Regions from separate parts of the Superficieibacter sp. BNK-5 genome, predicted to be linked through region 3. Evidence: predicted binding sites of a transcription regulator. Region 3 holds the regulator's gene; each other region holds the start of a gene.
What was found. Region 3 encodes CRP, which controls carbon source genes, mostly activating them, when cyclic AMP is high. Its sites were predicted from a motif close to ATGTGANNNNNNTCACAT; they were not measured.
Positions count from the first base shown of each region.

Region 1 (3,270 bases), 2.2 Mb from region 3:
TCGATGCCAACTTCACCAAATTCATTGACCAGCACGGCCCATTTTTCATTCGCAGGTTTGTTTGCCAGCAGATGCAGGATGGAGGTGGTTTTCCCGCTGCCGAGAAAACCAGTGATGAGATTAGTTTTGGTCACGTAAGCTCCGTACACTATAACAACTTTGTTACAGCTTACCTTAAAGCGCCTCGCGACGTTAATCGTTCAGTGTGTCAATCACCGCCTGACGGGCGCCTTTCTCGCATAACCGCTGCCAGGCTTGCTGAACGGCATCAACGAATTCTGCGTTTTCCGGCAGGTCGTTGGCGAAAATTTCTTTCAGAGTCAGCAGAGCGTTGACGCGCTGTGATTCGTCACTGCTGTCGACCCGCGAGCGGATTTTGTCAGCCAGCGGATCGCGCACATCAATGGCATTTCCCGCATCATCCTTCCCGCTGACATAGCGCATCCATCCCGCGATACCCAGCGCCAGTAGCGGCCAGGCATCCCGGCGCTGCAAGTGAATGCGTATGCTCTCCAGCATGCGTTGCGGTAGTTTCTGGCTGCTGTCCATCGCAATCTGCCAGGTGCGGTGTTTCAGCGCGGGATTCGCAAAACGTTCGATCAGGCTCTCCGCATAGGCGTTAAGATCAACGCCGGTAATCTTCAGAGTGGGAGCCTGCTCGTCAGACATCAGACGGCGGGCGGCCTGACGAAATGGCGCATCCTGCATGCAGTCGCTGATATGCTGATGTCCCGCCAGATAACCCAGACAGGCGAGAAAGGTATGGCTACCGTTCAGCATCCGCAGTTTCATCTGTTCCCACGGCATCACGTCTTCCACCATTTGTACGCCCGCGATTTCCCACTCGGGGCGACCTGCGACAAAATTATCTTCAATGACCCACTGAATAAACGGCTCACAGCTAATAGCACAGGGATCGAACACGCCCAGGTGTTCAGCAATCTCATTCAGCGATTCCTCGGTGGCAGCCGGCACGATGCGGTCCACCATTGTGGCGGGGAAGGTGACGTGCTGCTCAATCCAGACCGCCAGCGCCGCATCCCGTTTAGCGGCCATGTCGAGAACCGCCTTTTTCACTATGTGACCATTATCGGGAATATTATCGCAGGAAAGCACGGTAAACGGCGCAAGCCCGCGTTCACGGCGGCGCGACAGCGCTTCCACCAGAATACCCGGCGCAGAGTGCGGTTCAGTGGGATGTTGCAGATCGTGAATAATGCGCGGTTGGCTTTCATCAAGGCGACCAGTGGCCGGATCGATGCAGTAACCTTTTTCGGTGATGGTCAGTGACACAATCGCCACCTGCGGCTCGCAAAATTTCTCAATAATGGCGGACAGCGAATCCAGCTTTGCATTCAGACATTCGTTAACGGCACCAACGATAATCGCCTCATTACTCTGTGCGCCTTTTTCCAGAACGGTGTAAAGATGATCCTGCTGGCGAAGCTGGCTCATCAGTACATCACCGCTGAACAGGCTGATCTCACATATTCCCCAGTCGCCGCCTTTTGTGTTCAGCACCCGATGGGTCAGCAGGGCCTGATGCGCGCGATGGAATGCGCCAAAACCAAAATGCACAATGCGAGTACGCAATTGCTGTCTGTCATAATGTGGCTGCTGTACAGCATCTGGCAGCGGGGTGGAGGCTATAGTCTTCATTATTGGCACACTCAGTTAACTAAAGATTAACAAATGCTATTGTAAAGTTATATGACAGCAAAATGAATTGGTGTGCCTGATAAATCCGGGGAATGTGAGCTGGATCAATCAATGATGGCGCGTAAATTGACGGTCACAGGGAAACATGTATGGTAGTCATCATTCGTATAGGTTTAATTGGTATAACAACTTGAGAGGGTGAGGCGATGGAGCAAACCTGGCGTTGGTATGGGCCGAACGATCCGGTCTCTTTGGATGATGTGCGTCAGGCTGGCGCAACGGGCGTGGTCACTGCATTACACCACATTCCTAACGGTCAGGTCTGGCCGGTAGATGAAATTAAACAGCGTCAGGCGCTGCTGGCAGAAAAAGGGTTAACCTGGTCGGTGGTCGAGAGCATTCCGGTGCATGAAGAGATCAAAACTCATTCCGGCCAGTACGACACCTGGATTGCCAATTATCAGCAGAGTATCCGTAATCTGGCCGCCTGCGGTATTGATACCGTGTGCTACAACTTTATGCCTATTCTGGACTGGACGCGTACCGATCTTGAATACACGCTGCCGGACGGCTCCAAAGCGCTGCGGTTTGATCACATCGCGTTTGCCGCCTTTGAACTGCATATTCTTAAACGTGACGGTGCTAAAGCTGATTATAGCGAGCAGGAACAGCAGCAGGCGCAGGCGTATTTTAATGCCATGAGCGCGGACGATATTGAAAAGCTGACGCGCAATATTATCGCCGGGCTGCCGGGCGCAGAAGAGGGCTACACCCTGGATCAGTTCCGTGCGCGGCTGGCAGAGTACGATCATATCGATAAAGCGCAGCTGCGTGAGAATATGGCATATTTCCTGCGAGCGATTGTCGCTGTGGCTGATGAAGTGGGTGTCCGCCTGGCCGTGCATCCTGACGATCCGCCGCGTCCCATCCTCGGGCTGCCGCGCATTGTCTCCACCATTGAAGATATGCAGTGGCTGAAAGAGACGGTTGACAGCATCAATAACGGTTTCACCATGTGTACCGGTTCTTACGGCGTGCGCGCCGACAACGATCTGGTGCGGATGGTGGAAACCTTTGGCGATCGCATCCACTTTACCCATCTGCGCTCCACCTGTCGGGAAGAAAATCCCAAAACGTTCCATGAAGGGGCGCATTTGCAGGGCGACGTGGATATGGTGGCAGTGGTGAAAGCGGTGCTGACCGAAGAGCTGCGGCGCAAAAAAGCAGGGGACCTGCGTCCGATTCCGTTCCGTCCTGACCACGGCCATCAGATGCTTGACGATCTGCGTAAGAAGACCAACCCGGGTTATTCCGCTATTGGTCGTTTGAAGGGGATGGCTGAAGTGCGCGGCGTTGAGCTGGCGCTAAAACAGACATTGTTCCCTGAACTGCTGTAAGCCATAAAAACGCGATAACGGCAGGGGCCGTTATCGCGTTATGTCGCGAAGTTGTATTGCCGGGTGGCGCTGCGCTTACCCAGCCTACAAAATCACCAATGGTTGCTACCGTAATCAACGATCTGCCACGATACCGTAGGCCCGTGCAAGCGAAGCGCCGCCGGGCAACGTGGCACGGTGTCTGCGCCTGACGAGTCGCATTGCCGGGTGGCGG
Region 1 is NZ_CP179893.1:4,498,595-4,501,864, reverse strand. Features, by position in the region: gene ACMGGS_RS21590 (CobW family GTP-binding protein) at 1-134, opposite strand, end outside; gene ACMGGS_RS21585 (mannitol dehydrogenase family protein) at 193-1,659, opposite strand; gene uxuA (mannonate dehydratase) at 1,866-3,056, shown strand.
Region 1: uxuA (mannonate dehydratase) is a predicted target of CRP. The motif match lies at 1,752-1,769, and genes of this name have one in related genera.

Region 2 (3,270 bases), 710 kb from region 3:
TTCTGACGTGGTGCGTGCCGTTCAGCCGATGATGAAAGACGGCGCGGCGCTGGGTTATTCGCACGGTTTCAATATCGTCGAAGTGGGTGAGCAGATCCGTAAAGACATCACCGTGGTGATGGTGGCACCGAAATGTCCGGGCACTGAAGTCCGTGAAGAGTACAAGCGCGGTTTCGGCGTGCCGACACTGATTGCCGTTCACCCGGAAAACGATCCGAAAGGCGAAGGCATGGCGATTGCCAAAGCCTGGGCTGCGGCGACCGGTGGTCATCGCGCGGGCGTACTGGAGTCTTCTTTCGTTGCGGAAGTGAAATCTGACCTGATGGGCGAGCAGACCATTCTGTGTGGCATGTTGCAGGCCGGTTCGCTGCTGTGCTTCGACAAGCTGGTGGAAGAAGGTACTGACCCGGCCTATGCCGAAAAACTGATTCAGTTCGGCTGGGAAACCATCACCGAAGCGCTGAAGCAGGGCGGTATCACGCTGATGATGGACCGCCTGTCCAACCCGGCAAAAGTCCGTGCTTATGCACTGTCTGAACAGCTTAAAGGGATCATGGCACCGCTGTTCCAGAAACATATGGACGACATCATCTCCGGTGAGTTCTCTTCCGGCATGATGGCCGACTGGGCCAACGATGATAAGAAACTGCTGACCTGGCGCGAAGAGACTGGCAAAACCGCTTTCGAAACCGCGCCACAGTTTGAAGGCAAAATTAGCGAGCAGGAATACTTCGATAAAGGCGTCCTGATGATCGCGATGGTGAAAGCCGGTGTTGAACTGGCGTTCGAAACCATGGTCGATTCCGGCATCATCGAAGAGTCCGCTTACTACGAATCCCTGCACGAGCTGCCGCTGATCGCGAATACTATCGCCCGTAAGCGTCTGTACGAAATGAACGTGGTCATCTCCGATACCGCTGAGTACGGTAATTACCTGTTCTCTTACGCTTGTGTGCCGCTGCTGAAATCGTTCATGACTGAGATTCAGCCGGGCGATCTGGGTAAAGCTGCCGAAGGCACTGCGGTCGATAACGCCCAGTTGCGTGATGTTAACGAAGCCGTGCGTAACCATCCGATTGAAGAAGTGGGTAAAAAACTGCGCGGCTATATGACCGATATGAAACGTATCGCTGTCGCTGGCTAACGCTTCCCTTCTCTCTTCCCGAACCTGAACTGCTTCTCCGGCAGTTCAGGTTTTTTATTGCCTGAATGCTGTAATTGTTATTTGCTGTTGTTTTATGATCCTTATCACATGAGATCGCTATCAATATTTACTAATCGACACAAAACGATAATATGTGGCTGTGATTTATCCTCTGACAGCCCGACAGCAAGGCTGCTAAACATCATAACGGGAGAGAGAAATGAAATTAACCAAACAGTCACTGGCAAAGATGATCGACCAGACGCTGCTGAAGCCTTTTGCCTGTGAGCAGGACTTTAAGCAACTGTGCGAAAAGAGCAAACATTACGGCTTTAAAATGGTGGCGATCAATCCGGCGGTCGTAAAAACCTGCCTGAAGTATCTCGAAGGAAGCGAGGTTCTGGCCGGAGCGGCAATTGGTTTCCCGCTGGGCCAAAACACGATTGAAACCAAAGCGTTTGAAACGGAAGACGCCATCGCCAACGGTTCCGGCGAGATTGATTATGTGATTAACATCGGCGAGCTAAAAAACAAAAATTACGCCTACATCAAAAAAGAGATGGAGACGATCGTCGGCATTTGTAAGAAGCATCAGGTGACGTCGAAAGTCATCTTCGAAAACTGCTATCTGACTGATGAAGAGAAAGTGAAGCTGTGTGAAATCGCGCTCGAAGTGCGTCCTGATTTTATCAAAACCTCTACCGGCTTTGGCACCGGCGGCGCGACGCTGGCAGACGTTAAGCTGATGAAAAGCATCGTTAAAGATCAGATTAAAGTGAAAGCGTCCGGCGGCATTCGCGATTTAAAATTTGCTCAGGAACTGATTGACGCTGGCGTGGAGCGTATCGGCACCAGCTGCGGCGTAGAAATTGTTGACGCGCTGGCCGGGTAAACTTCAGGCGTTAATGTTTATTAAAGGGGGAGTGGTTTCCCCCTTTGGTGCGTTTCAACCTGAGAATTATTTCAGCAGGTCAATCAGCCGTAACAGAGCCAGTAATAACTCCAGCACGGCGATGAGCACAATCAGCTTCTGCGTCAGCGTGTCCATCCGCTCTCCTTATGAAAGGAGCGCAACCCTTGCACTTTACCCTTACACTGCCTGTCGGTGCAGGTTCACAATTTGCTAAATTGAAGTATCACGCATCGCTGCTCTAACCACTATCCGTGGTCTGAGGGCGAAAAATAAAAAACCCTGCCTCACCAGCAGGGTTTTTTATTGTCTGCGATTGGCTTACAGAAAAGTCATATCACTGGTATTTACTACTCCTGCGCCATCGGCGTCTCTTCGACTTTCACCGGCGTGCTGCCCTGAATTCCCTGAACGGTTTTTTCCACCTCGGCCACCTGGTCGCTGTTATGCAACAGGGTATAAGTGAGATCAAACTGGGTACTTGCTCCTGGCTGAAGCTGCTTCACGCGTTTCTGTTCCCGCTCGATGGTAACCGGATAGGCGTAACTGGTGCCCGGTTCGATACCAGTCACGTAGCCGTATTTATCGGTATCGGTATTTTTCCATAACGTCAGCACCGGAAGCTGTCGCGTATCAAACTGGATAGCCGCGCCCTTATTGCCAGCTTTATTCACCACTGCCGCCAGCGAATGATGATCGCTGTCAGATAACGGTTTGATGTTAAATACCATCTCATCAAAACCTTTCGTCTGCCCGTGGTAGGTCTGCCACGCTTTCACGCCGCCTTTTGCATAGTCATTAAAAGGACCAATACTCTCTATCGGTGCGAGGAAGCGCGCGCCCTCTTCGAGAATCGGCTTGCCAAAGTTGCTGTGGTAGATAATTTGATAATCGTGCGTATAGTCGGCGTGGTTGGTGAGGACGTCATGCAGGCTGAAGCTGTTGCTGCCGGGGACGTAGCGCAGTTCGGTCATGGTTTGCAGGTCAGCTTTTTTGAATGTGCTCTCTTTAATCAAACCACGAACGCGGATTTCATAAGGTGCGGTATCACTGACTTCCACTTCCACCCGCGAGGCGGGTGTATTGCCCGCCTTGCCGTGAAGCGTGTAGATCTGGCCGTCGGCGGTAACCGGGTGGCCGGTCCATTCATAGCCGCAGCGCACCATCATTTCGTTGAAGCCTTCCAGCCAGCCCAATCCGTTACGGCTCTCCAGAT
Region 2 is NZ_CP179893.1:1,114,814-1,118,083, reverse strand. Features, by position in the region: gene ilvC (ketol-acid reductoisomerase) at 1-1,144, shown strand, start outside; gene deoC (deoxyribose-phosphate aldolase) at 1,365-2,036, shown strand; gene ACMGGS_RS05390 (aldose 1-epimerase family protein) at 2,405-3,270, opposite strand, start outside.
Region 2: deoC (deoxyribose-phosphate aldolase) is a predicted target of CRP. The motif match lies at 1,237-1,254, and genes of this name have one in related genera.

Region 3 (3,270 bases):
TAGCGAAAGAGTGGCTGGCGGCGTGCCCTTTGCCCGGCGGCGCTGCGCTTGCGCGGGCCTGTGGATTGCGATTAAAGTGTTGATATTGATGGTTTTCGTAGGCCGGGTAAGGCGAAGCCGCCACCCGGCATAACAACGATGCGGCTGCCCGCGCTATACCGCAAACGCGGGCAACATAATAACAAGGTGGACGTTAACCCTACCCTGCAACCACCTCATACGAATGGGTAATATTCACCGCTTTACCCAGCATCAACGCCACTGAACAATATTTCTCCGCAGAGAGATCGACTGCCCGGGCTACCGCCGCATCTTTCAGGTCATTGCCGGTAACGATAAAGTGCAAATTGATATGGGTAAATAAACGCGGGGCTTCTTCACGGCGTTCAGACGTCAGTTTCACCTCGCAGTTTGTCACCGCCTGACGCCCTTTTTGCAGGATCGACACCACATCAATCGCGCTGCATCCTCCTGCGGCCATCAGCACCATCTCCATCGGGCTGGGCGCTTTATCACCGGAGTTACCATCCATCAAAATCTGGTGCCCGGAGGCCGACTCACCCAGAAACGTTAACCCCTCTACCCATTTCACTCGCGCTTGCATAACATCCACTCCAGTGTCGCCATTTTCTTCACAGATTACGCGTACATAACAATTCTCGCAACGGAAGGCGACCTGCGTCATGCTGAAGCGAGACACCAGGAGACAGGCGGCAAAAGCTATGCTAAAACAGACGGGATGCTACAGTGATATATTGACTTTGCGCATACATAGATGCAAAGGACATCAGATTAACGGCTGCGGAGCATACCGACAGTCAGCTTCCCGCCCGAGGGAAGAAAACGATTGCAACCCCGGAGGCAACGTCGTTTAGCCGCCGGAGATAGCTTATAACAGAGGATAACCGCGCATGGTGCTTGGCAAACCACAAACAGACCCGACTCTCGAATGGTTCTTGTCTCATTGCCACATTCATAAGTACCCATCGAAGAGCACGCTGATTCACCAGGGTGAAAAGGCGGAGACGCTGTATTACATCGTCAAAGGCTCCGTGGCAGTGCTGATTAAAGATGAGGAAGGGAAAGAGATGATCCTTTCTTACCTCAACCAGGGCGATTTTATCGGTGAACTGGGCCTGTTCGAAGAGGGCCAGGAACGTAGCGCCTGGGTGCGTGCAAAAACCGCCTGTGAAGTCGCGGAAATTTCCTATAAAAAATTCCGTCAGTTGATCCAGGTGAATCCGGATATCCTGATGCGTCTTTCCGCACAGATGGCGCGTCGCTTGCAAGTGACGTCTGAAAAAGTGGGCAACCTTGCCTTCCTCGACGTCACCGGTCGTATCGCGCAGACGCTGCTTAACCTGGCTAAACAGCCGGACGCTATGACCCACCCGGACGGTATGCAGATCAAAATCACCCGCCAGGAGATCGGCCAGATCGTCGGTTGCTCTCGTGAAACGGTAGGCCGCATCCTGAAAATGCTGGAAGATCAGAGTCTGATCTCCGCGCACGGTAAAACTATCGTCGTTTACGGCACTCGCTAAGCTCGACACCCGGCGCATTCACTGCAATGCGCCGATAAACTTCTATGTGGCGCAGGCTTATCTATCACCCGGAAGTGAACTACGCACTACGTCAAACGCTGGTGTTGTGTTTGCCCGTGGCTACAGGTCTGATTATCGGCCAGCTCCAGTACGGTCTGTTATTTTCCCTGGTTCCCGCCTGCTGCAATATTGCCGGTCTTGATACGCCGCATAAGCGGTTTTTTAAACGTCTTATTATTGGCGGTTCGCTGTTTGCCGGCAGTAGCCTGGCCGTACAGATCCTCCTGGCACAAGATGCGCCGCTACCGCTGGTCCTGACCGCGTTGGCACTGATACTCGGCGTTACGGCAGAAATCAGCCCTCTCCACGCACGCCTGCTTCCCGCTTCGTTAATTGCCGCTATATTTACTCTCAGCCTGGCCGGTTCAGTGCCGGTATGGGAGCCGATGCTCTTGTATGCCACAGGCACGCTCTGGTATGGCCTTTTCAACTGGTTCTGGTTCTGGCTATGGCGCGAACAGCCGTTGCGCGAATCGCTAAGCCTGCTTTACCGTCAGCTGGCGGACTACTGCGAGGCCAAATACAGCCTGCTGACCCAGCACGCCGATCCGGAAAAAGCGCTGCCGCCACTGCTGGCGCGTCAGCAAAAGACGGTGGATCTCATCACCCAGTGCTATCAGCAGTTGTATATGCTGTCGGAAAAGAAACATCACAATTACAAACGGCTGCGCTGGATGTTCCAGATGGCGCTGGATTTGCAGGAGCATATCTCCGTCAGCCTCCACCAGCCGGAAGAGGTGCAAAAGCTGGTGGAGCAAAGCCACGCGGAAGCGGTGATCCGCTGGAATGCGCAAACCGTGGCCGCTCGCCTGCGCGTGATGGCCGACGATATTCTCTATCACCACTATTCCGGGCGCTTCAACATGGAGAAGCAGATTGGCGCGCTGGAGAAGATCGCCCGGCAGAATCCGGATAATCCCGTCGGCCAGTTTTGCGCATGGCATTTCAGCCGCATCGCCCGCGTGCTGAAAACGCTGCGTCCGCTTTATCCGCGCGATTTGATGGCTGACCGCCAGCGTCGTCTGCCCTTGTGGTCGGCACTCAAAAACTATTTATCACTGAAGTCTCCCGCGCTGCGCACGTCGGCCCGCCTCAGCGTGATGCTCAGCATCGCCAGCCTGGCAGGAAGCGTGCTGCACCTGCCCAAGCCTTACTGGATCTTAATGACCATTATGTTCGTGACGCAAAACGGCTATGGTGCGACGCGGGTGCGGATCCTGCACCGGACGCTGGGCACGCTGGTCGGGCTGGTGATTGCGGGCGCGACCCTGCACTTTAAGGTGCCGGATGGTTTTACGCTGTGCGCGATGCTGGGCATTACGATTATCAGCTATTTGATCCTGCGGAAAAATTACGGCTGGGCGATGATTGGTTTTACCGTCACCGCCGTATATACCCTCCAGCTTATCAACCTTAACGGCGAACAGTTTATTTTGCCGCGGATGATCGACACCGCGCTGGGCTGCCTGATCGCCTTCGGGGGGATGGTCTGGCTGTGGCCACAGTGGCAAAGCGGCCTGCTACGGCAGAATGCCCACGGTGCGCTGGAAGCGGATCAGGAAGCGCTGCGTCTGATTTTAAGCAACGATCCGCAGGCCCCCACCCTCGCGTATCAGCGGATGCGGGTAAATCAGGCGCATAACACTCTATTCAACTCATTGAACCA
Region 3 is NZ_CP179893.1:1,826,659-1,829,928, reverse strand. Features, by position in the region: gene ACMGGS_RS08705 (phosphoribulokinase) at 1-3, shown strand, start outside; gene ACMGGS_RS08700 (OsmC family protein) at 200-604, opposite strand; gene crp (cAMP-activated global transcriptional regulator CRP) at 912-1,544, shown strand; gene ACMGGS_RS08690 (YccS/YhfK family putative transporter) at 1,589-3,270, shown strand, end outside.